DNA from 3 places in the Variovorax sp. YR566 genome. Region 2 is predicted to be linked to each of the others. Evidence: predicted binding sites of a transcription regulator. Region 2 holds the regulator's gene; each other region holds the start of a gene.

Region 1 (4,542 bases), 850 kb from region 2:
TTGTGGTGGTTTCCACGGGGCGATACCTCGGCACGAGCGACATCACGGATACGACCCAGCAGACTGTTTATGCGGTGAAGGATCAACTGACTGCCACCGGATGGGGCGATGTGCGTGCAGACACAACCAATTTCGTTCAGCAGACGCTCACGCTCAATGGGACCGCAGCGACCGCCACAACCGCATCGATCACGAACAATCCTGTCGACTGGAGTACCAAAGGTGGCTGGTGGTTCGACCTGCCGCATTCGAAGGAACGTGTCGCCACCAACATGACCATGCTTGGGGAGACCCTTGTCGTCGGTTCGGCCATACCGACAGGCGATGTATGTTCATCTGGCGGTTCGTCATGGCTCTACAACGTCAACGTGACCAACGGCGGCCAGATCGGCGACGGCCCTGTGGGCACTCAATGGAGTTCAACATCGATGATTGCGGGTATGACGCTGGTACGGGATGCCAACGGGAACATCCGGAATCTGATTCAGAACACGGATGGCACCATTACGCAGAAGCAGATCGACAGTGCGTCCACGGGTCTGGGCAGCGCGCGCAGGACTTCGTGGCGTGAGTTGGTGGATTGATGACACCAAGGCTGCCAGAGGCCCGCGATTCCGGCAGCCAACCGTATTTCTTGTTTGCTTGGTTGCTTCCGTTGGGCTGCATGCATTTTTTCTTGGCGCGCGTTCGGCGTCGCCCCATGCAGAAGGGAAAAATGTCGTCCGAATGCGGGTCAATACGCACCCGCTGCTGATCCCGGCGGGTGCTACTACTCTTGCAACGTCGAGCGATGCGCAGCAAGAGGCCGTAGCAGTCGATGCCGTGGCCTCTGCCCCGGAATCGTCGACATCGGTATCTGTCCTTGAAGATGCGAGGACGCCTCTGACATCACAGCCCGTGAAGATTTCATCTCCTGTTGAGATCCGCGCTGCAGTTCCCAACTCTTTCGAGGAGTACATTCCGCGCGCACACCTTACAGTTGCCCCCGTTGCCACTAGGCCGGTGATCCTCGAATCACCGCCCGGCGAAACGGCAAACGTACGACATGTTGGTGTACTGCTTCTCTACATTGACGAAACAGGCAAGGTGCAAGACGCCATCGCGCAGGAACCGCTGCTTCCGGAAGCCTATGAACACGCCGCGCGCGCCGCTTTCATGGCGGCGCAGTTCTCACCAGGTGAGTTTGCGGGTCGAACCGTCAAGTCGAGTCTGCGAGTCGAGGTCGTTTTTGAAGGCACGGTGTCAACCGCTCGTTAATAAACCTGGTATTGGATTATTCAGCTCACGCCGTCGCGCTCGGTAAGGACAGCATGACGTGGCCATGCCAAACTGGAAGCCAACTTTCGATGCTCAATTCTTCGAAGTCTTATTAATGTTTTGCGGCATTCAGGATGGACCACTTCTTTTTGAAGAAGGATAAAACCCCTCGACATGCAAAAATCCACACGGATTTCCAGTTGTCTTATCCAATAAAACAACCCAGTCACTCGCATGCCGTGCGACCAATGGAAGCCAGCGCAGATCACCTTCCGGCATTCCCGTATGAGCAACTGCTTTTAAAATATCAAGCGATCGTTTTGGTTGATAGTCAAGCAAGGCGGATATTGGCTGCGCATATTCCAATACTTTTGGCAGACTGGACGCATAGGACTGCCAACGACTTGGTCGCTGACTTGGCTCAATCCCGGCCATAGACATATCCATGCTTTCCAGCAGATCACTACTCCGCTGAGAAAGTCGAACTCCCAATAATTGAATTGATGAAAACGACCACGGTTTCGTCCACTCAGGCGCATTTTTTAGTTCTGGCTCATAAATATCTGCCCGACTGATCACGCGAAATCTGTCCACCTCATATACCAAAGCAACTGGCCTCGCCTCCGCCAAGCTATGTAACCCGTACACCAACGCTGCGACCTGAAGAACCACCACTAACCCCAGATCTAAACCAAGCTCTTTTTTTGATTTAAAGGGGTTAAAAAGCACTAGCGTCAACAATGGTCCGCAGATTACATCTACGGAAATAAGGATCCACAGTAAATCGCGCCCGCCAGCCAATTCTCCATAAGGATGCGGATACCACAATCGCAAGACCAAAAGAGTGGCCGAGCTCGCGACCAGAATGCTACCGATCGCATGAAAGCAACTCGCCTTCAATGCATAAGATATGCGTCTCGAAATATCTTTCATCGCACCAAGGAATAAAGCCCGTGACCAGCAAGCTGGTCACGGGCTTTATCAAATAAATTTAACTAAGACTCTCGGCTCAAAAATCAGCGGCAGTCGGCAGGAGCGTACTTAGCCAGCAATGTTGCACCGTTCGTTGCGCCGTTAATAGCCGTCTTATCCTTTGCATAGCAGGTCCACACGAGGGTGGCAGTCGGAATGGTACCAGCAGCCAGCACAGCACCAGATGCGGATGGCCACAATTGGACCTTATTGCCGGTCGCATTTGCGTTGTAGGTGACCTCGATCATACCATTTGCGGTATTACCGACGATCGTATTCACATTCTTGGAGGCAACCCCGCCGTTCAAAGAGCAGGTGCCAGCGGCAGCGCAAAAGGTCGTGCTACCCGAGTCGGTCGGCATGCCCTTGAAAAGGCCACCGTCTGCATCAGCGACGCCATTGGATGCATTGTCAGCAACCACGACTTTCAGGCCGGAGGCCAAAACAAGGCCTTCGGATACGCGTGCGCGCACCGTGTAGTCTTGGTAAGCTGGCAGAGCCACCGCAGCCAAAATACCAATGATCGCCACAACGATCATCAATTCGATAAGGGTGAAACCCTTTTGCACATTGCGTGCGATAGAACGACGGTTCATTCACTAACTCCAGGTTGGTTGGTTGTTACGCCCGGGAACCTGCCCGGAGCGAGGTACCTTCCGCAGCATCTGTGCCACCCATCCCCAGAGCCTCCTGCTGACCGAACACGTCACCTTTACCCACTTTGGCGTTACACGGTGTGACAGGATTCGCTAGCAAAAGCTACACGTAGTGACAAATTTGTCATGCCAGCGCATCACCCGCATCAGCAAGTCAGGATCCCATCCGCCTTCAGCCAGCGTATGTCCCGCTGCGCCAGTCCCGCCACCTGCTCGTCCATCAGCGCCTCGATCTGGCTCATGATCTCGTCGGTTTCGGTGGGCTTGGTGTGGGTGATGTAGATCGGGTACTGCTTCCCCGGCCCGATGTGCGCCAGCTCGTCGGCCAGCACAGCGGGCGACAGATGCAGGCTGCGCTCGGCCAGCGCCTGCTCACGGCTGCTGAAGGCTGTTTCGATCACCAGCATCGCGACGTCGAGCGCATTCACGCGTTCCCAGAAGGGCGCGTTGCGCTCGGTATCCCCGCTGAACACCCAGTGGGCACCGCCTTCGGCCCGTCTCACGGCAAAACCGCATGCCGGCACCGTATGAACCGCAGGCAGCACCTCGACCAGCTTGGGCTCACGGCTACCCAGCGGCAGCATTTGCCCGACGGCAATGACGTGAAAGCTCACGAACGGCGCCTCGATGCTGGGAATACTCTCGAAATCCGGCCAGATGACGTTGTTGAACACATGCGCCCGCAGCGCGTCGATGGTGGCCCTCAGCGCATGCACGCGCAGCGGCCGCTTGCGGCGGCTGCCCACGGCGTCGAGCATCAAGGGGAGCGCTGCGATGTGGTCGAGATGGCTGTGGGTGAGCACGACATCGTCGATGCGGACCATCTCTTCGAGCGTGAGGTCTCCAACACCCGTGCCCGCATCGACGAGCAGGTCCGTGTCGACCAGGAAAGAGGTGGTGCGGCAGTCTTTGGCGATGGCGCCTGAGCAACCCAGCACACGAACCTGCATTGTGAGAGACCCCTTGTGTGTGTCTGTCGTCATTTGGTTTCGAACCGGGTCGCGCCATCCCAATCAGGGTCTTGTGGTCGCAACGCCATCGAGGCTAAACGCTGGGCATAGAGCTGGTAAAGGACTTTTTTGGCATCCGCGGCGAGCAGGGGGGCCAGCAAGTTTCGGCCCATCGCCCAGTCCTGCCGTCGGTAGGCCGCGAGCACTTCGCTCCAGCGGCCGAGCAGTTGCCGGGTCTGCGCCACCGCCTCGGGCGTGCGCACGGCCAGGGGCGTAAAAACGGCAACGGCTTGTGCCTTTCCCTTGACGCGAACGCTGTCGAGTTCCTGCCAGATGTAGTCGGGCGCCAGCTCGCATGTCGCGCCGCTGGCCACGACTTGCACGCCGTAGTGTCCGCTCAGACCCTCGAGGCGCGACGCAAGGTTGACCGCATCGCCGACCACGGTATAGCTGCGGCGCGCGGCGGAGCCCATGTCGCCCACGCTCATCAGGCCGCTGTTGATGCCGATGCCCACGCTGATCTCGGGCCGGCCGCTGGCGCGGTGGATGTGGTTGATGTCGTGCACGGCGTCGGCCATGTCGAGCGCAGCCCGTACGGCGAGCGTGGCGTGGTCGGGTGTGTCGATGGGTGCGCCCCAGAAGGCCATGACGCAGTCGCCCATGTATTTGTCGATGGTGCCGCGGTGCGCGCTGATCACGTTGGTGAG
Region 2 (4,542 bases):
GTGTTCAACGCGATCCACGCGCAGCGCCAGAACGTGAACGGCGACGCCAACATCATTGCCTGGGCCGCCGCCAACGGCCTGGACGGCGCCAAGTTCAAGGAAGTCTTCACCTCCTTCGGCGTGGCCAGCAAGGCCAAGCGCGCCTCGCAAATGACCGACGCCTACAAGGTGGCTGGCGTGCCGGCAATGGCCGTGGCCGGCCGCTGGTATGTGGATGGCGAAACCGCCGGCAACATGACCAAAGTGCTTCAGGTCGTGAACTATCTGATCGGCGAAGCGAAGAAGGGCTGACCCCCCCCAGGATCGTGGTCCGGCGGAGCCGGTTCCGCGGTGTTCCAGGAAGAAAGTCAAGCCCGCATCGGCGGGCTTTTTCATCTGTGCGTGCGGGGCTGACGCAATCAGCCGCATACAATGCCGAGCAAGTTTCGTGCCTCTATGACATTGCACTCTCACCCCACCACTCCCTTCCTCCGTCGCATCGGCCGCCTGGCCGCCGGCGCGCTGTTGCTGGCCGGCCTTGCCTCGGGCGCACTGGCCGAAACCGCCGACCGCACCAAGCCGATGAACATCGAGTCGGACTCGATGCGCTACGATGACCTGAAGCAGACCAGCGTGTTCACCGGTAACGTGCTCGTTACGAAGGGCACGATCATCATCCGCGGCGCACGTATGGATGTACGCCAGGACCCCGAGGGCTACCAGTACGGCGTGGTCACGGCGGCACCGGGCAAGCGGGCCTACTACAAGCAGAAACGCAATGCGCCCGACGAGTGGATCGAGGGCGAGTCGGAAGTCATCGAGTACGACAGCCGCGCCGACAACGTCAAGTTCATCCGCAACGCCACCATGCGCCGCCTGCTCGGCGCTACGCCGAACGACGAGAGCCAGGGCGCGCTGATCGTCTACGACCAGAGCAACGACACCTACACGGTCAACGGTTCCACCGTGCCGCCGAACACCGCCGTCAACGCGTCCACCCCGGGCGGGCGCGTCAAGACCATCCTGACCCCCAAGGCCGCCACCGCACCGGCAGCCGGTGCCTCGGCCCCGGCCGGCGCGAAGGCGCCGCCGCCGGCGCCCATGCCCGCACCCGGCAAGGGCCTGCGCCAGAGCACCACGCTCAGTGACCAGGGAGAAACCCGCAAGTGATCGAAACCGCAGGAACGCAGGACACCAACGGCGCACCGGGCAGCCGCCTGATCGCGCGCGGCCTGAAGAAGAGCTACGGCAGCCGTACGGTCGTGAAAGACGTCTCGCTCGACGTGCAGAAGGGCGAAGTCGTCGGACTGCTCGGGCCGAACGGCGCGGGCAAGACCACCTCGTTCTACATGATCGTGGGGCTGGTGCGCGCCGACGCGGGCGACATCAGCATCGACGGCGAGCCCATCGCCCACATGCCGATCCACCGCCGCGCCCGCATGGGCCTGAGCTACCTGCCGCAGGAAGCCTCGATCTTCCGCAAGCTCACGGTCGAGGAAAACGTGCGCGCCGTGCTCGAGCTCCAGAGCGAGCCCGACGAGAGCGGCAAGATGGCGCCGCTGTCGAAGCAGCACATGGACGAGCGCCTGGCCGAGCTGCTGGCCGACCTGCGCGTTGACCACCTGCGCGATTCGCCCGCGCTTGCGCTGTCGGGCGGCGAGCGCCGCCGCGTCGAAATTGCGCGTGCACTGGCCACGCAGCCGCGCTTCATCCTGCTGGACGAGCCCTTCGCCGGCATCGACCCGATCGCGGTGATCGAAATCCAGCGGATCATCAGTTTCCTGAAGGAGCGCGGCATCGGCGTGCTCATCACCGACCACAACGTGCGTGAAACGCTGGGCATCTGCGATCACGCTTTCATCATCAGCGACGGGCATGTGCTGGCACAAGGCACACCCTCGGAGATCGTCGACAACGCCGAAGTACGCAGGGTGTACTTGGGCGAACACTTCCGCATGTAAGGGCGGGAGCGGTTCCCATGAAGCAAGGGCTATCCCTTCGCGTCTCGCAGCATCTGGCGTTGACGCCACAGCTGCAGCAGTCGATCAGGCTGCTTCAACTCTCCACGCTCGAACTGAGCCAGGAGGTGGAGCAGATGCTCGACGAGAACCCGTTCCTCGAGCGCACGGCTGAAGAAGCGGCGCGCGAGGAATTCGGGCTCGACACGGCCGATGCCCCGGTGCCGCGCGACGACGGCGGCGATAGCGGCGACGGCGAAAGCGACTTCGCTTCGCCCGCCGCCAGCGCGTCCACTGCTTCCACCGAAACCAGCACCGCCACCACGGCCGACACCGACGGCCCCGCTGCCGAGATCACCGAGCGCGAGCCCGACTGGGAAGGCGACGGCACCGTCGACATGGCGCCCGACGACAGCGAATGGGGCAGCGATGCGCCCGCGCGCCAGAACAACCTGGGCGACGACGAACGTGCCGACGCCACCGAACTCGCGCGCAGCCAGGAGTCGCTGCAGTCCTTCCTGCACCGCCAGGCCCTGAGCCTGCGCCTGAACGAGAACGACAGCGCCGCGCTGCGCTTTCTCATCGAATCGCTCAACGACGACGGCTACCTGGAAGACTCGCTGCCCGCACTGGCCTCGGGCCTGGCCGGCGACGACAACGACCAGTTCGACGACCTCGTGCATCACTTTCAGGTGGCGCTCGGCCTGCTGCAAAGCCTGGAACCCGCCGGCGTCGGCGCTCGCGACCTCGGCGAATGCCTGGGCATCCAGCTGCGTGCCCTGGCCCGCGAGGACGAGACCGACGAGGAAGAGCTGGTCCGCAAGACCGCCATCGCCATCTGCAAGCAGCCGATGGAACTGCTCGCGCGCCGCGATTTCAAGCGCCTGGCCACGCTCACCCGCAGCAACGAGGAGCTGGTGCGCTCGGCGCTGCAGATCATCGCGCGGCTCGAACCCAAGCCGGGTCGGCGCTTTGTCGATGTCGAGCGCAACATCGTCATTCCCGACGTGATCGTCACCAAGACGGGCCGCGGCACCAATGTGAAGTTCCGCGTCATGCTGAACCCCGAGGTGATGCCGCGCCTGCGCGTGCACGACATCTACGCCGGCGCGCTCAAGTCGCACAAGGGCGAAGGCAGCCAGGCGCTGTCGCAGCGGCTGCAGGAGGCGCGCTGGTTCATCAAGAACATCCAGCAGCGCTTCGACACCATCCTGCGCGTGAGCAACGCCATCGTCGAGCGGCAGAAGAGCTACTTCGTGCACGGCGAACTCGCGATGCGCCCGCTGGTGCTGCGCGAGATCGCCGACGAGCTGGGCCTGCACGAATCGACCATCTCGCGCGTGACCACCGCCAAGTACATGGCCACGCCCTTCGGCACGGTCGAGCTCAAGTACTTCTTCGGCTCGGCGCTGGGCACTGAGACCGGCGGCAATGCGTCGAGCACCGCGGTGCGCGCGCTGATCAAGCAGTTCGTCAGCTCCGAGAGCATCAAGAAGCCGCTGTCGGACAGCCAGATCTCCGAGATGCTGAAAGAGCAGGGCATCGAGTGCGCGCGCCGCACCGTGGCCAAGTACCGCGAGGCGCTGCGCATCGCGCCCGCCAACCTTCGCAAGGCCCTGTAGAAAGCCACCGATGACCCGTCGCCTGCTGTCGCTTTCGCGTTGTGGGCATTGGGTTTTCGTCATGGCGGCGGTCTTGCTGTTCGCAGGCTGCGCCACATTGCCCGACGAGGCGCCGCGCCCGCCCACCAAGGCCATGGCCGTGTCAGCCGACACCGCGCTCGGCAAGATCGCGCTGGCCTCGCAGCCCGACCCCGACCTGAGCGGCTTTCGCCTCATGCCCGGCGGCGACTTCGCCTTCGACACCCGTATCCAACTGGCCCGTCGCGCGCAGCGCACGCTCGACGTGCAGTACTACCAGATCGAGAACGACGAAACCGGCCGCTACCTGATGCGCACCCTGCGCGACGCCGCTCAGCGCGGCGTGCGCGTGCGGCTGCTGATGGACGACCTCTACACCTCCGGCGAAGACGAGCTGCTGCTCGGCCTGGCCGCCACGCCCAACGTGGAGCTGCGCCTGTTCAACCCGTTCCCGGCCGGGCGCGGCAGCCTGCTGAAGCGCTTCAGCGCGTCGCTTTTCGACTTCAGCCGCGTCAACCGCCGCATGCACAACAAGCTGTTCATTGCCGACGGCGCGATGGCGGTGGCGGGCGGGCGCAACATCGGCAACCAGTATTTCAGGCGCACGGCGGGCGAGAACTTTCTAGACCTCGACACCTTCGTCACCGGCGCGCTGATCCCGCGGCTGGGCAGCCTGTTCGACCAGTACTGGAACAGCATCTACGTGCGGCCGATCCAGTCGGTGGTGAGCAGCGACCTGTCGCGCGAGGAGCTGCAGAAGCGCTTCGACGTCGCCACCGGCCCCGACACCACGCCACCACCGCCGCCGCCCGCGCCCAACGACCTGCTTGGCTACAGCCCGATGGCGGAAGACCTGAACGCCGGCAAGCTCGGACTGATCTGGGCCACCGCAGAGGCCTACGCCGATTCGCCCGAGCGCGTGATCGGCAAGACCGTCTCATACGGCGGCGTGCCGCTGCTGGACG
Region 3 (4,542 bases), 3.4 Mb from region 2:
AGTAGCGCAGTACTGCTTTTTTACTTGGCGGGACGCACCGCCATCACCTCGATCTCGACCAGGTAGGCCGGGTTGGCGAGCGCCGCCACCTGCATCGCCGAGCGCACCGGCAGTCGGGGCTGGGCGGTGGTGCCGAAGAACTGGGTGTAGCCCTCCATGAAGCCGGCGAAATCCATCTTGTTGTCCTTGGCCGGATCGCCGACGAGAAACACCTGCATCTTCACCACGTCGCCCATCGTCAGGCCCAGGCCTGTGAGGCTCTTCTCGATGGCCTTGAGCACGCCGACGGTCTGGCCCTTGGTGTCGCCGCCATAGGCCGCCGCGCTGTTCTTGGGCGCGGTCGCGTCCTGCAGCGGCGGCACCTGGCCCGAGAGGTAGACGTTGGTGAACGAGGATGGCACTTCCACCGCCGCCGAAATCGGGAAGCTGGAGTTCGGAATGCGGTGGCGAATGATTTCATCGGCCGCATGGGCGGCGCCGGTGCCGGCTGCGAGCAGTGCGGCGACGAGCGCCAGTTTCTTCGTGATGGAGGTCATGGTCATGCGTGTTGTCTCTCTGCTGGGATGGATGAAGAAAGGATCTGCCAGGTATCGAAAGAAGAAGGCCGATCAAGGCCGCAGCTTCTTGACGCTCTCCGCCGCAATGGCGTCAGGATACTGGTTGCCGAAATGGGTACGCGCATAGCCGACCACGGAAGCGATCTGCTCGTCGCTCAGCATCTTGCCAAAGGCGGGCATGCCTTTCTGCCCATTGATCACCACGTAGAGCGGGTATTCCGCGCTTGCGAGCCGCGGGTTCGAGGCGAGCGCCGGATAGGCGCCTGCGCCCTTCGCCCCTTGTCCCTGCGCCATGTGGCAGCCCTGGCAGGTCGCGCGGTAGATCGCCTCGCCCGAGCTCTCCTGGAATCGGGGGCCGACGGAAAAGACGGGCTCCGGCGACTGCGCGAAAGCAGCCTGGCCGGCCACCGAGGCCAGCGCGCCCAGCGAAAGGCCGAGCAACGCGCGCTTGAAGGTCGTGATGTTGTTGTTCATGGTGGGTGTGTCCTTCACTCGGCTTTCACGCAACGGCGCGGGCATGCAGCCGCTGGATGGCGTCGAGCGACGAGAGCAGTGCGCCCTCCTGCCAGGCCGGAATGTAGGAAGCGTGCTCGCCAGCCAGCGCGATGCGGCCATCGACCTGGCACAGGTTCTTGTAGTGCTTCTGGCGCGTCTCGTCGGTCCACATGCCGTAGCAGCCGTGCGTGCCGGGCACGCGGTGCCAGCCCACGGAAATGCCGTTGTCGAATTCGCTCGCGTACTGCGGATGCAGCTGCGTGCCGAACTCGACCGCGCGGCGCACGCGCTCCTCGGGCGCCATGGCGGTGAATTCGTAGGAGTTCGGGCCGTCGAACACGTAGGCGCCCAGCACCACCGACTTGCCCTTGGCGCCATAGCGCGTCGAGGGATACGAAATGCGCGAGATCGGCAGGTCTGTGTAGCTGATGCCGCCGTAGATGTGCTCGTCTTCTTCCCAGAAGCGGCGCTTGAACTGCAGGCCCACCTTCACCGATGCACCGTAAGGCACGGCGTTGATGGCCTCCTGCATTGCCGAGCCCACCTGGATGTCGATCTGGCTGAGCACCGACAGCGGAATGGTGCACAGGCACCAGTCGGCCTTGGCCTGCGTGACCGCGCCGCCCTTTGATGCATCGGTGTAGGTGACCGTTACGCCGCGGTCGTTCTGCTCGATCTTCGTGACCTTGGCGCCGTAGCGGATCAGACTGCCCACTTCTTTCTGGAAGGCCTTGGCGATCATGTCCATGCCGCCCACGGGCTGGAAGATCGCGCTCTGGAATTCGTAGTCTTGCCCGCTGGCGATGTAACGCCAAAGATTCGATTGCAGCAGCTCGCTCATGTCGAGCGGCTTCGACGGTTTGGCCAACGGCATGAGGCCGCCGCCCGCATCGACTTCATAGCCGCGGCGGTCGCTGCTGACGGTGCCTTCGAGATAGCGGAACTGCGTGTCGAGCGCGCCCCAGCGGCGCAGGCCTTCGAGCAGTTTCTCCTTGTCTTCCTTCGTCAGCGCCGCATCGAGGTTGCCTTGCGTCGTGGCCTTGCCGAGCAGCTCGGCGACGTAGCCCTGGTAGTCGGCCTGCACATGGCGGTAGCGCTGCGGCTTGCCGCCGTAGGCCTTGCTCGAATGCACCAGCGCGTTGTAGTTGACCTGGATGAAAGGCTCCAGCGCCACGCCCAGCCGCTTGCAGTAGCCCAGCACCGCATGGTGGTGATAGGGAATGCGCCACGGCCCCGGATTGAAGTACTCGCCCTTGGCGAAGCCGCATTGCTGCACGGCGCCACCCAGCTCGGTGAAGGTGTCGCCGCCGCGCAGCGTCCAGCACCGGCCGCCCGCGCGATTGCTGAACTCGAGGACCTTGACCGAGTAGCCTGCGTTGCGCAGTTCGAGCGCGGCGGCCATGCCGGCCAGGCCTGCGCCAAGAACCAGCACCGACGCACCCTTCTTTGCACCATCGAGCTTCGGTGGTCCGCTGTAGTTGGATTCGGCGGCAAAGCCCAGCGAGGTCATCGCCTGGTACATCGCGCCGCCCCCTGCGGTCTTGCCGATGAGCGTAAGCAGGTCGCGCCGACTGAATAAAGTGTTGTTCTTCGTGGTCATTGACTGGCTATTGGAGTTTGAAAGGCAACTGGAAGGCAGCAGAATCCATGCCACGCCCAGGCACCGCCTGGGGGCCGCTTCCTTGGGAAACTACAATCGCCAACCATGCCCGCCTCCAGCCCTATCGATCAGATCGCCGAGCGTGTTGAACGACTGCTTGTGCGTCACGAAGAGGTGCAACGCACCAATGCGCTGCTGCAGGAGCAGGTCGATGCGCTCACGCGCGAACGCGACGCCCTGAAGTCGCGGCTCGTTGCGGCACGCACGCGCCTCGATGCCCTGCTCGAACGGTTGCCGGCTGAACCACCCTCCGAAGATTCCCCCGCATGAAGCAGATTGAAGTACAGATCATGGGCCAGAGCTATCTGCTCGGCTGTCCCGATGGCGGCGAGGCGCAGCTGCGCGAAGCCGTCGAACGCGTGGACGCAGCCATGTGCAAGATCCGCGATGCCGGAAAAGTCAAGGCCCGTGACCGCATCGCGGTGCTGGCTTCGCTGAACCTGGCATTCGACCTCGCCGCGCAGCAGGCCGCTGTTGTCGCAGCGCCCGCGGCACCAGTTGCCACTTCGGCTGCAGACAGCGTCGAAACCGACGCGAAGGCCACGCAGCTCATCCAGAAACTCGATCAGGCCCTGGCTGGCGATGGACATTTACTCTGAATAAGGCTGGCACGAAGACGGACGAGGCGTAAAATCCAGTCCGTCTGCAGACTGTGTCGGGCTTAATATTTCCTTGTTCCAATGCTCTCCGGAGCCGGGCTTGGTACATCGCTCGACGGGCGTGATCATCTCGCGTCAGATGAACCCGAAGTCCTGCTGCCCTCGCCCACCTGAACCCTGGTTCAGGATGCGGGTCCGGCACATCACCTGCAGACACCTTTTCCTGCCACGGCCCCCTGCATCCATTGCTCGGGGCCGTTGCTTTTTCCAGCCTCTCACTTCTCTTGCGTGACTTTCCCGTGAATATCGCTGCCCTGCTCGACCCTCTCCTGATCGCCGAACTCGCCGCCCTCGGCCTCGGCACCGGTTTTCTCGCGGGCCTGCTGGGCATCGGCGGCGGCATGCTGATGGTGCCGTTCATCACGATCATCATGGGCCATCGCGGCGTGCCGGCCGACCTCGCGGTGAAGATGGCAATCGCCACCTCGATGGCGACGATCATCTTCACCTCGGTGTCCAGCGTGCGCGCGCACCACCGGCGCGGCGCCGTGCGCTGGGACATCGTGCGGCGGCTCGCACCCGGCATCGTCATCGGCAGCCTTGCTGGCAGCCTGGGCGTGTTCTCGCTGCTCAAGGGCACGGCGCTGGCCATCTTCTTCGCGCTGTTCGTGGGCTTCTCGGCCACGCAGATGTTCCTCGACAAGAAGCCCGCGCCCACGCGGCAGATGCCGGGCACGGGCGGCCAGCTCGCGGCGGGCGGCGCGATCGGCTTCATCTCGGGCCTCGTGGGCGCGGGCGGTGGCTTCATCAGCGTGCCGTTCATGACGTGGTGCAACGTGTCCATTCACAACGCGGTGGCCACCAGCGCGGCGCTGGGCTTCCCGATCGCGGTAGCGAACGTGCTCGGCTATGCGGTCAGCGGCCAGTCGGTGCAAGGCCTGCCGGCCGGCTCCTTCGGCTACATCTGGCTGCCCGCGCTGGCCGTGATCGCGCTGTGCAGCGTGTTCACTGCACCGCTGGGCGCGAAGGCGGCGCACAGCCTGCCGGTGAAGAAGCTCAAGCGCGTGTTCGCGAGCATCCTTTACCTGCTCGCGGCCTACATGCTCTGGAAGGGCCTGCACGGCTGATCTGGCCGGGCAAAGCCCTTCGGGCCTGAGGTACGCCCCGTTGCGGTGCGCGAAGCCGCGCCGTATAAGGGTTTCATGAAAATCCTCATCGCCGTCGATGGCAG

Evidence for each region. The regulator sigma-54, encoded in region 2, starts transcription at its own class of promoters, with help from an activator protein. The targets are predictions, from matches to a motif close to TGGCANGNAANCTGCTTT.
Region 1: a site for sigma-54 is predicted at 2,885-2,902, ahead of ACTG4X_RS34025 (pilin). Genes of this name have one in related genera too.
Region 3: a site for sigma-54 is predicted at 2,688-2,705, ahead of ACTG4X_RS19825 (flavin monoamine oxidase family protein). Genes of this name have one in related genera too.

The regions. Positions count from the first base shown of each region.
Region 1 is NZ_CP197092.1:7,241,647-7,246,188, forward strand. It holds gene ACTG4X_RS34010 (pilus assembly protein) at 1-584, shown strand, start outside; gene ACTG4X_RS34015 (hypothetical protein) at 568-1,257, shown strand; gene ACTG4X_RS34020 (TfpX/TfpZ family type IV pilin accessory protein) at 1,387-2,190, opposite strand; gene ACTG4X_RS34025 (pilin) at 2,274-2,825, opposite strand; gene ACTG4X_RS34030 (3',5'-cyclic-nucleotide phosphodiesterase) at 3,032-3,835, opposite strand; gene ACTG4X_RS34035 (CHASE2 domain-containing protein) at 3,865-4,542, opposite strand, start outside.
Region 2 is NZ_CP197092.1:837,429-841,970, forward strand. It holds gene ACTG4X_RS03930 (thiol:disulfide interchange protein DsbA/DsbL) at 1-291, shown strand, start outside; gene lptA (lipopolysaccharide transport periplasmic protein LptA) at 436-1,149, shown strand; gene lptB (LPS export ABC transporter ATP-binding protein) at 1,146-1,940, shown strand; gene rpoN (RNA polymerase factor sigma-54) at 1,958-3,559, shown strand; gene ACTG4X_RS03950 (phospholipase D family protein) at 3,570-4,542, shown strand, end outside.
Region 3 is NZ_CP197092.1:4,221,127-4,225,668, forward strand. It holds gene ACTG4X_RS19810 (ClcB-like voltage-gated chloride channel protein) at 1-5, shown strand, start outside; gene ACTG4X_RS19815 (RidA family protein) at 21-542, opposite strand; gene ACTG4X_RS19820 (c-type cytochrome) at 609-1,031, opposite strand; gene ACTG4X_RS19825 (flavin monoamine oxidase family protein) at 1,057-2,652, opposite strand; gene ACTG4X_RS19830 (hypothetical protein) at 2,758-2,982, shown strand; gene ACTG4X_RS19835 (cell division protein ZapA) at 2,979-3,311, shown strand; gene ACTG4X_RS19840 (sulfite exporter TauE/SafE family protein) at 3,617-4,438, shown strand; gene ACTG4X_RS19845 (universal stress protein) at 4,514-4,542, shown strand, end outside.